DNA from 2 places in the Ornithinibacillus liuyingii genome. Region 1 is predicted to be linked to the other one. Evidence: a T-box and tRNA genes for the amino acid it is inferred to sense, from the RefSeq annotation. Region 1 holds a T-box; the other holds one or more tRNA genes.
What was found. A T-box is a leader RNA that pairs with one kind of tRNA and senses whether it is charged. The one in region 1 lies ahead of ACSKT4_RS08600 (valine--tRNA ligase), so its partner is inferred to be a tRNA-Val.
Positions count from the first base shown of each region.

Region 2: it has a tRNA-Val gene. The T-box ahead of ACSKT4_RS08600 (valine--tRNA ligase) is inferred to sense a tRNA for this amino acid. The anticodon was not compared.

Region 1 is NZ_JBPWOS010000005.1:181,639-186,870, reverse strand. It holds gene ACSKT4_RS08605 (ATP-grasp domain-containing protein) at 1-213, shown strand, start outside; gene ACSKT4_RS08600 (valine--tRNA ligase) at 243-2,885, opposite strand; T-box leader at 3,016-3,244, opposite strand; gene ACSKT4_RS08595 (hypothetical protein) at 3,384-3,572, shown strand; gene ACSKT4_RS08590 (phosphotransferase) at 3,569-4,588, opposite strand; gene spoVID (stage VI sporulation protein D) at 4,657-5,232, opposite strand, start outside.
Region 2 is NZ_JBPWOS010000010.1:182,902-188,133, forward strand. It holds gene mvk (mevalonate kinase) at 1-25, opposite strand, end outside; gene ACSKT4_RS14770 (hydroxymethylglutaryl-CoA reductase, degradative) at 22-1,311, opposite strand; tRNA gene ACSKT4_RS14775 (tRNA-Lys) at 1,479-1,551, opposite strand; tRNA gene ACSKT4_RS14780 (tRNA-Gln) at 1,799-1,870, opposite strand; tRNA gene ACSKT4_RS14785 (tRNA-Tyr) at 1,881-1,964, opposite strand; tRNA gene ACSKT4_RS14790 (tRNA-Thr) at 2,003-2,078, opposite strand; tRNA gene ACSKT4_RS14795 (tRNA-Val) at 2,254-2,329, opposite strand; tRNA gene ACSKT4_RS14800 (tRNA-Glu) at 2,333-2,407, opposite strand; gene fabI (enoyl-ACP reductase FabI) at 2,647-3,423, shown strand; gene ACSKT4_RS14810 (YwaF family protein) at 3,518-4,249, shown strand; partial or broken gene ACSKT4_RS14815 (transposase) at 4,597-4,873, opposite strand; tRNA gene ACSKT4_RS14820 (tRNA-Thr) at 5,021-5,093, opposite strand; tRNA gene ACSKT4_RS14825 (tRNA-Asn) at 5,118-5,192, opposite strand.

The sequences.
Region 1 (5,232 bases):
AACGAAGTAGAAAAAGCGCTTATCATGAAAATTATCGATCATTTTGATTTCGGTATGGTCGGAATTGATTTCTTAATAGGTCGGAGTGGAGAGCTACTATTTAATGAAATAGAAGATGTTGTCGGCTCAAGGACCCTTAGTACGGTTAGTAACATGAATATACTAGAAAAATATATTATTTATATAAAACAACAATTAAAACAGGGTTCTTAGATTTTTCTAAGAACCCTGCTTGATGTTTATTATGATTTTAGTTCAGCTAATCGTGCTTGTACTGCTGCTTGTTTCTCTAAATAATCCTGTTCCTTTTTCTTCTCTTCTTCCACTACCGCAGCTGGTGCCTTAGCGACAAAGCCTTGATTGGAAAGCTTCTTCTGAACTCGTTCCACTTCTTTATTCCACTTTTCTAGTTCTTTCTCTAATCGGGCAATCTCTTTATCGAAATCAATTAGCCCTTCTAATGGTAAGAAGATTTCAGCGCCAGTAATAACTGCTGTCATTGCTTTTTCAGGAGCATCGACTTTAGATGCAATAACAAGCTCGCTAGGGTTACAGAATCGTTCTAGATAGCCACGATTATGTTCAAGTTCTTTGACGATTGCCTCATCCTTCGCTTGAATTAACAGGCTAATTTGCTTCGACATTGGTGTATCGACTTCGGCACGGATATTACGTACAGCCTTAATAATCGACACAAGACGCTTCATTTCTTCCGATGCCTTTTCATCATGGAAGTCTTCCTGAACCTTAGGCCATTCAGCAATCGTAATTGATTCCCCTTGATGTGGTAGCTTCTGCCATATTTCTTCGGTAATGAATGGCATGAATGGGTGTAGTAGACGCATAGTCTGATCTAGCACATAGGCTAATACAGACTGTGTCGTCTTCTTCGCCTGGTCATCTTCCCCATATAATGGAAGCTTAGCCATCTCAATATACCAATCACACAATTCATCCCAAATAAAGTTATGAAGATGTCTTCCTGCTTCACCAAACTCATACTTATCAGTGTTACGTGTTACTTGTTCGATGGTTTCATTTAATCTTGTTAGAATCCATTTATCTGCTAAAGATAGCTCACCAGTTAAATCAATATCTTCATACGTAAAACCTTCTAAATTCATTAGAGAGAAACGTGATGCATTCCAGATTTTATTGGCAAAATTCCAGGTTGATTCTACTTTTTCCCAATAGAAACGCATATCCTGGCCTGGTGAAGTCCCTGTTAATAAGAAATAACGTAGTGAATCTGCACCATATTTCTCGATGACATCCATTGGATCTACACCATTCCCAAGTGACTTACTGAACTTTCTACCTTCTGAATCACGGATTAATCCATGGAGTAATACATCTTTAAATGGTCGTTTTCCAGTGAACTCTTTCGATTGAAATGCCATACGAGCTACCCAGAAAAAGATAATATCATAACCAGTAATTAAAACATCTGTAGGGAAATAACGTTTAAAATCCTCAGCCTCTTCATTTGGCCAACCCATTGTAGAGAACGGCCATAATGCGCTGGAGAACCATGTGTCTAATACATCCTCATCTTGCTCCCAGTTCTCTATATCACTAGGCGCTTCTTTTCCAACGTATAATTCCCCTGTTTCTTTATGATACCATGCTGGAATACGATGTCCCCACCATAATTGACGACTAATACACCAGTCACGAATATTTTCCATCCAGTTTAAATATGTTCGTTCAAAGCGTTCTGGAACAAAGTTAATTCGTTCCTCGGTATTTTGCATTTCTAATACAGAATCAGCAAGTGGCTGCATTTTTACAAACCATTGTGTAGATAAATACGGTTCAACAACTGCCCCACTACGTTCTGAATGTCCGACTTGATGAACATGTTCTTCAATTTTGAAAAGGACGCTCATATCCTGTAGGTCTTTTACAATTTGCTTACGGCATTCAAAACGGTCCATGCCTTCATATTTGCCTGCGTTTTCATTCATGGTGCCATCTTCATTCATTACGAGTACACGCTCAAGATTATGACGATTTCCTATTTCAAAATCATTAGGATCATGAGCTGGAGTAATTTTAACTGCACCAGACCCAAATTCCATATCAACATATTCATCAGCAATAATCTGGATTTCACGTCCAACAATCGGAAGAACAACTGTTTTACCAATTAGGTGTTGATAGCGTTCATCCTTCGGGTTTACGGCAACCGCAGTATCACCAAGCATCGTTTCTGGTCTTGTCGTCGCAATTTCAATTGTTTCATCACTATCTTTAATTGGATATTTCATATGATAGAAATTGCCGTTTACTTCTTTATAAATAACTTCAATGTCTGATAGAGCCGTTTTCGTTACTGGATCCCAGTTAATGATGTATTTACCACGATAAATTAGTCCTTTTTCATATAGCTTTACAAACACTTCCTTAACAGCTTCTGATAAGCCTTCATCGAGTGTAAAGCGTTCTCTTGAATAATCTAACCCTAGACCTAATTTTTCCCACTGAGATCTTATAAAGGACGCGTATTCTTCCTTCCAATCCCAAGCTTTTTGTAGGAATTTTTCTCGACCAAGTTCATAACGGTTTGTGCCTTCTTCTTTCAGTCGTGCTTCTACTTTCGCCTGTGTCGCAATCCCTGCATGGTCCATACCTGGTAACCATAGTACATCATAGCCTTGCATCCGTTTCATACGGGAAATGGTATCTTGCATTGTTGTATCCCATGCATGACCAAGGTGTAGGCGACCCGTTACGTTAGGCGGTGGAATTACGATAGAAAATGGTTCTTTTTCTGGATCTCCGGTTGCTTCAAAGTATTTCCCATCTAGCCAGAACTTATAGCGGTCTTGCTCTACTGCTTGTGGGTCGTATTTCGGTGGTAGAGTTGTGTTGTTTTCTTGCATTAATATCAGCCTCCTTTAAAGTTAAGGGTAATGTGATTTCCTTAGCCACTTAAAAAAACAATAATGATTAGGCCTTTATCAAAATGAAATCAAAGATTTACCCGAAATAAAAAAACCCCTTTCATCCTAAATAAAGGACGAAAAGGGTTGAATTTCCGTGGTACCACCTTTGTTTACAGGTAATGTATCCCTGTACACTCATTGTTTGATATCGGTTATGAACCGGCAAGCTCCTACTACTAATTCAGAGTTGCTGCATCAAGGGCGACCTTCCAAAACGTTTACCTAGAAAACTCTCACCACTGTTTTCCTCTCTTTGAGGTAACTATTCTGTACTCTTCCCTCTCATATGCTTTCGTATATGATTATTTTCTTATTTTAGCCAATTTTAATCCTAAAATCAACTATTATTTAGATAATGGCACGAAGTAGCTTGGTTTATACATATAGTATTAAAAAAAGAAGTATTTGGTGCATTCTTTATGGAGGTGATGACATATGGCAAGATATTATCGTTACCGATTACCACCATGGGCTAGAAAGTGCTTAATTATTGCAGAACAGATTACACTACCGATACTTATTTTCCAATTAATCCGAACTATTTTTCTCCCAACAACTTTTGATGTCTTACTAACTTTATTGTTAGCAGGAATTTATATTGCTTTTTATTTGAAGTGGATTTAATCCTCACTGCTACTTTCATCCAGTGGTACCATTTCAAATTCCTCCTCCACAAATAAAGAAAAACGTATCCCAAACATTAATTGACGATGATATCGCTGTAGCTTTACTACTAATTCCATCGTGCTGTTAGAAGATTTATCTTCCACATACGTATCGATGGCGCTTATATATTCTGAAGGATCAAGTAAATAAAGCGCTAATAGTGTTAGTTCGCGATTTTCCAACTGGTTTTCATCTGTATATAGCTTAAATTGTTCCAACAAAGGCCCTACCTCTGTATCATGGTAAAAGGTTTTATGCTTCCATAATAAAGTCAAATCTATAATGGGGTGGTTATAAGTTGCCTTCTCCCAGTTAATGAAATAAATCTGATTCCCATGAAGAACATGGGAATCTTTCACATTTCCATGACAGAGACATACTTGCCACTCTGCTAATTCTTCAAGAGATTCTAAGTATTGATTCAGTCGCTTCTCTACGATAAAAAAGACTTGCACAAGGTCACGGTACTGTGTACAAACTAATAGTTCGACCGGTGACATAAAATGTTTCGATTCAAAATTTTCTACATGAACTAGTAGCTTCTTTCTTAGCTCCATTATTTGTTTTTTATAGACGAGAAAATTTTCCCGTGCATTTTCCAATTCTTTCTCGTTTAACTGCAGTGTTTTCCTCGTTTTTGCATGAATATATCCAAGATGTTGATATACTTTTCCAATAGAAGGATGTCGATTACTTGTTTCGATCCAGGGGGTTAAATAATAGATATCCTCTCCATCCTTCGTAAATAGTTCTCCTTTTTGGTTTACATATACTGGTACGATATGTTGTATATTCTGGGCATGTGCCATATGGTAGATGTCTAACCATAATGGAACTCTTTCTTCTTGTAGATTACTTCTCTTTAATGCATATTTCTGTTTATTACCTTGAATATGATATAGACGTTCGGTTACTTTTTCTATATCAACAGGAAAGACATGATACGATTCTAGAATTCGCCGAACATTCTCCAAGAGCTTCACCACCTATAAAGTATCCCATTAATATACCCCTTGATTTTTGACCAAGGGGTATACGTTGTTCATTTATTTTTCACAGGAATATAAAGTAATTGACCTTCTGTAATATCATCATCCTCTAATCGATTTTGGTTACGGATATGAAGCGTTGTTGTTTCATATCGTTCAGCCAGGGATTCTAATGTATCTTTTTCCTGAACAATGCACAGCCTTACTTTTGCGTATTGTTCTTCCCCACCTCGGAACATATCGGCTAGATAGGTCAAATCTGCTTTTTCAGTCCTACTTTCATCAGAATCATCCAGACTATAAGTCTCTTCCTCCGAGGATGATGGTTCATGCAATTCCTCTTCCACCTCTATTTCTGGCTCTTGGTTTTTATTAAAGAATTCGTCAAAGGTTTGTGTTTTTTGCATGAACTTCCATCTATCATCTTCAATAGAATCATTTATTTCTTCTTGCGACAAGGTTGGAAGTGGCTCTGGCGAATCTTCTATGTAGGTGGAAGATTCGTCTTCATGTTTTACATCAAATTCAAAAACCTCTTCCTCATTTCTTGCTAGAGCAGGTTCTTCTTCTAGAAGTGCTTCTGTAGTAGGCTCTTCGTCTGCTTCTACTTCTACTGCTGCTTCTGCCTC
Region 2 (5,232 bases), on a different contig from region 1:
TGATTGTTAGTTTTTCTGTACTCATTTTGAATATTGTTCCACCAATTCTTTAGCTTTACCTACACGGATTTCCTTTAACTTAACTAATTGTTCAGCTATAATATCAATCATCTCCCCAGTAGCGCCAGCAGCTATCGCAACAGATCGAGAATGCAGGGCCATATGACCTTTTTGAATTCCATCTGTTACTAGAGCTTTTAAAGCACCGAGATTTTGTGCTAAACCTACTGCAACAATAATTTGTGCAAGCTCGGAAGCAGATTCTATATTTAACATTTTATGCGCTAATTGTGAAATCGGATGTACACGAATCGCTCCACCTACTGTGCCAATAGACATTGGTAATTCTAATTCTCCTACCAAATTACCCTCCTGATCAACTGACCATTTCGTCATGGAACGATAACTTCCAAAACGTGATGCATAGGCATGAGCTCCCGCTTCAACCGCACGCCAATCATTACCAGTTGCAATGACAACTGGATCAATACCATTCATAATCCCTTTATTATGTGTTACTGCCCGATATGGGTCAGAGTCTGCGAATTCAAATGCATGCACTACACCATCACGCACTTCTTCACCAGAGTATTCGCCTGTAGCTAATAATTTAGGGGGGATAACACATGTTGCTTTTGCGATACAGCGATCAGCAAGATTAGATAAAATACGTAAGTATACTTTACCTGCCGTAAGCTCTTCGACTGTCGGAGCCAACGATTCAACCATAGTGTTAATAATATTCGCGCCCATTGCGTCACATGTATCAATATATAAATGTAATACAAGCATTGTTCCGTAGCTGGAATCAGGCGAATCATTTAGAATACGTACATCTAAATCCCTTGCTCCCCCACCTCTAGCTACAATGCTAGGATAAGCAGCATTAGCTGCCTCCATTAATTCATTTTTAGCTTCTAACAATACATTCTTTGCAGCATCGAAATCTGGACAACCAACTACTTGGATTTGTCCAATCATGACTCTATCTGAAGCTTCTGTTTTAAAACCACCTGCATCTCTTACAATTTTAGCAATGTGACTTGCAGAAGCGACAATTGATGGTTCCTCAACAACCATTGGTATTATATAGTCTTTCCCGTTAATTAAGAAGTTCAATCCTAAACCTAACGGAAGTGGGAATGTCCCTATAACATTCTCAATCATTTTATCTGCAGTATCGATTGGTAATGCCTCCTGTGATGTTAAGACGCTTAAGTCATCTTCAGATAGCTCAAGTGCCTCCTGCAACAGCTCTCTTCGTTCTTCAACTGTTCTTTTATAAAATCCAGGAATCCTAGAAGATCTCATACCAACCATCCTTTAATAGTATCTATTTATTTAGTAAGAACTTGTTTCATTCTTTATTTTAGATAAAGAATTACTCTATCTATTATGTTAAAAAACAGTATAAAATGCAAATAAAAAAAAGGTTACGAAAGAATCGCAACCTTGCATGATTTCACGTATTTATATGATGAGCCATGAAGGATTCGAACCTTCGACCCTCTGATTAAAAGTCAGATGCTCTACCGACTGAGCTAATGGCTCACATTATCAAGTGGTTCTAAGTTAGTTTGAGCCTTTTTAAAGTCGACCCCTGCATCTTCTAGCTTATTCAAGATGTGTATGCTTCGGGGTTACTCGTTGCTTATTCGGTGGGAGTATTGCTCGTTGCTCTACCGACTGAGCTAATGGCCCACATTATCAATTGGTTCTAAGTTAGTTTGAGCCTTTTTATATAATCGGCGGCTTCTTTGTGTTCCATAAATAAAAAAGTCCCAGAAAATAAAAAAAGCTGGGCTACCAGGATTCGAACCTGGGAATCACGGGACCAAAACCCGTTGCCTTACCGCTTGGCTATAGCCCAATAATCTAAATGGTGGAGGGGGGCAGATTCGAACTGCCGAACCCGAAGGAGCGGATTTACAGTCCGCCGCGTTTAGCCACTTCGCTACCCCTCCATATAGTTAACATATTAATATGTTTTTATACAAAAAAATGGTGCCGGCCAGAGGACTTGAACCCCCAACCTACTGATTACAAGTCAGTTGCTCTACCAATTGAGCTAGGCCGGCATGGTATTAACTCACCTATTCATTTTGTCACGTTTGCCTGATGACCCCTGTATCTCCCAGCATATTCATGGATGTGTATGCTTCGGGGTTACTCGTAGCTGATTCGGTAGAAGTATTGCTCGTTGCTCTACCAATTGAGCTAGGCCGGCATGGTGAAGAACTATCTAGGTTTAAATGGTGGAGGATGCAGGGCTCGAACCTGCGACCCCCTGCTTGTAAGGCAGGTGCTCTCCCAGCTGAGCTAATCCTCCACATGGTGACCCGTACGGGATTCGAACCCGTGTTACCGCCGTGAAAGGGCGGTGTCTTAACCGCTTGACCAACGGGCCAGTTCATTTATTTAACTTGTCTTAGCAGTCAACGAATTTTATTATATACAGATTTCCACACTTTGTAAAGAGAAAAATGATATTTTTTTATAAAAAAATTTTCTGCCCCGTAAAACCCTTGATACACAAGGGATTATCCCCCTAATAAAATTAATAAATTAAGAAATAAATTGGTTTTTCATTTAAAAAATGATAAATTATAGTTAGGTACTAATAGTTAATCACAATGGAGGTTCCAAATGACTGAACTATTAAAGGATAAAAACATTGTTGTTATGGGTGTTGCCAACGAAAGAAGTATTGCATGGGGTATTACAAAATCACTCCATAATGCTGGAGCAAACCTTATATTTACAAACAGGCAAGAAAGATCGTATAAAAAACTAACTAAGTTATTAGAACAAAATGATATCGAGGCTAAACTCATCGTTACTTGTGATGTTGCGGACGATGCAAGTATAAGCAACGCTTTTAATGAGATAAAAGAAAAGGTTGGGGTTATACACGGCCTTGTCCATGCCGTCGCATTTGCAAACCGCGATGAACTAAAAGGTGATTTCAGCGATACATCAAGAGAAGGATTTTTATTAGCACAGGATATTAGTGCATTTTCCTTAGTTGCTGTCACAAAAGCAGCAAAAGAACTAATGACTGAAGGTGGCAGTATCGTTACGCAAACATATTTAGGTTCTGAAAAAGTAATTCCTAACTATAATGTAATGGGAGTTGCCAAAGCCTCTCTAGAAGCAAGTGTTAGATACCTAGCCGAAGATGTTGGAAAACATGGTATTCGCGTAAACGCAGTATCTGCTGGACCTATTCGGACTTTAGCAGCAAAAGGGGTTTCTGGGTTTAACGAGAAACTAGGCATGGTGGAAGAAAAAGCACCTTTACGCCGTAATGTTGACCAGGATCAAGTTGGAGACGCTACCCTATTCTTTATCAGTGATCTTTCTCGTGGTGTAACCGGAGAGGTACTACATGTCGATTCAGGTTACCACATAATTGGTGGCTAATTTCACTAATCAATAATCAATCATAGACGCTTACTAAAAATGCTTTAGTAAGCGTTGTTTTCTATTTAGATAAGGATATACAGGGGGGATTTGAATGGGAGAGTGGTTTACTAGTAAGGCAGTATCATCTTTTCATTTATGGGGTATCCACCACCTATTCATGGTATTCTTATTTATTTTTGGAGCTGTATTATTACTATTTTGCTCCAACAAATGGATTACCAATAAAAGGACATCCAATTTTTTTAGGATAGGGTTATTGATCATCTTAGTTTCCTCTGAACTTAGTTATCAAACATGGGGGGTATTAAACGGCAGTTGGAATCCGCGTGAATTCCTTCCCTTTCAACTATGTAGCATAGCGGGAATCGTTACTATGCTTGCACTACTAACCAAAAATAAGAAAATCATTCAAGTTATCCTATTCATCGGCATTGTACCTTCCTTCCTTGCGGTAGTAACACCAGAATTACACCATGGTTTTCCTCATTTTCGATTTTGGCAGTTTTTTATACACCATCTCATATTATCTTGGGCTTGTATATTTTTAGTCCTAACATCTACGTTAAAAATCACCTTTAAAAAGACAATAGAGTCTTATCTTTACCTTTTATGTTATGCAGCAATTATCGGATTCTTTATCAATCCAATTTTTGACGCCAATTTTCTTTTCTTAGCTAGAACACCTTCAACCAGTACACCGCTAAATTTTCTCGGAGATGGATTTTGGTACTATTTTAATCTTTGTATGGTTGGATTACTTGTATTCATAGCCATCTATGGTGTTTATAATGCGCTATATCAATTCAAGAGAAGAGACAGGTGAAAAAGTCCTCCTGAAACACCAATTACGCTTATACAGCCATTTCTGATTAAATAATGAGATACATTATCTAAAGTGTATAATTAGATGACCATTGAACTACCCCCACTTAACCTCCTTTCAGGATGTTTGAAGTGGGGGATTCTTGGGAACAGAGCGTACTTGTTCGTGGTATTTCTTAACTAACAGCGGTTTCTCTTCTTTACCAAGCTATCCCCGTAGTCCCTACGGTTTTATAGGTTGTTTAAGCCGAAGCTACGATTCGTAACCCTTCGACTAGAATATTTTTACTCGCATTGACATCTCGATCATGATGCATCTGAAATGGATTTTGCTAGTTTATGGTTTCACAACATTCCTTTCGTGTTCAAGTCTTCGATACAGATGACATCGTGTTTTTTGATGATGGCTGTACTTAACTTGTTTAGGAGAAGTTGGCACGTTGATTCAGCACTTTTTCATACAATCTTGCTACATTGCGTTTTTTTTTTGATAGTTTTTGGCGTCGAGTAAGTCGATTCCGTTGTTTTTCGCATGCAGCGCACGTCTGGACAGTTTGCGTTGTTCTCGTTTTAACTTCTTTTCCATGTTGGAAGTGAACTGGTTATTGTCAATTTTGTGACCATCAAAAAACTACCACAGACCTTTTGGAAAAGTGTATGGTAGTTTTTATTATGCCTATAGAATAGATAGAAATCTTCTACGCAGAATACTTCACGAAACAAATAAAAAAACAACCTAACCTCTTTATTTAGAAGTTAAGCTGCTTTAAAGAGCTTCCAAGCGGACTTGAACCGCTGACCCCCACCTTACCATGGTGGTGCTCTACCGACTGAGCTATGGAAGCATAATAGAAAATTAAACATAAAAATGGCTCCACAGGTAGGATTCGAACCTACGACCGATCGGTTAACAGCCGATTGCTCTACCACTGAGCTACTGTGGAATAATATAAATTACGTATCTTTTCATGGAAGCATTTTTTC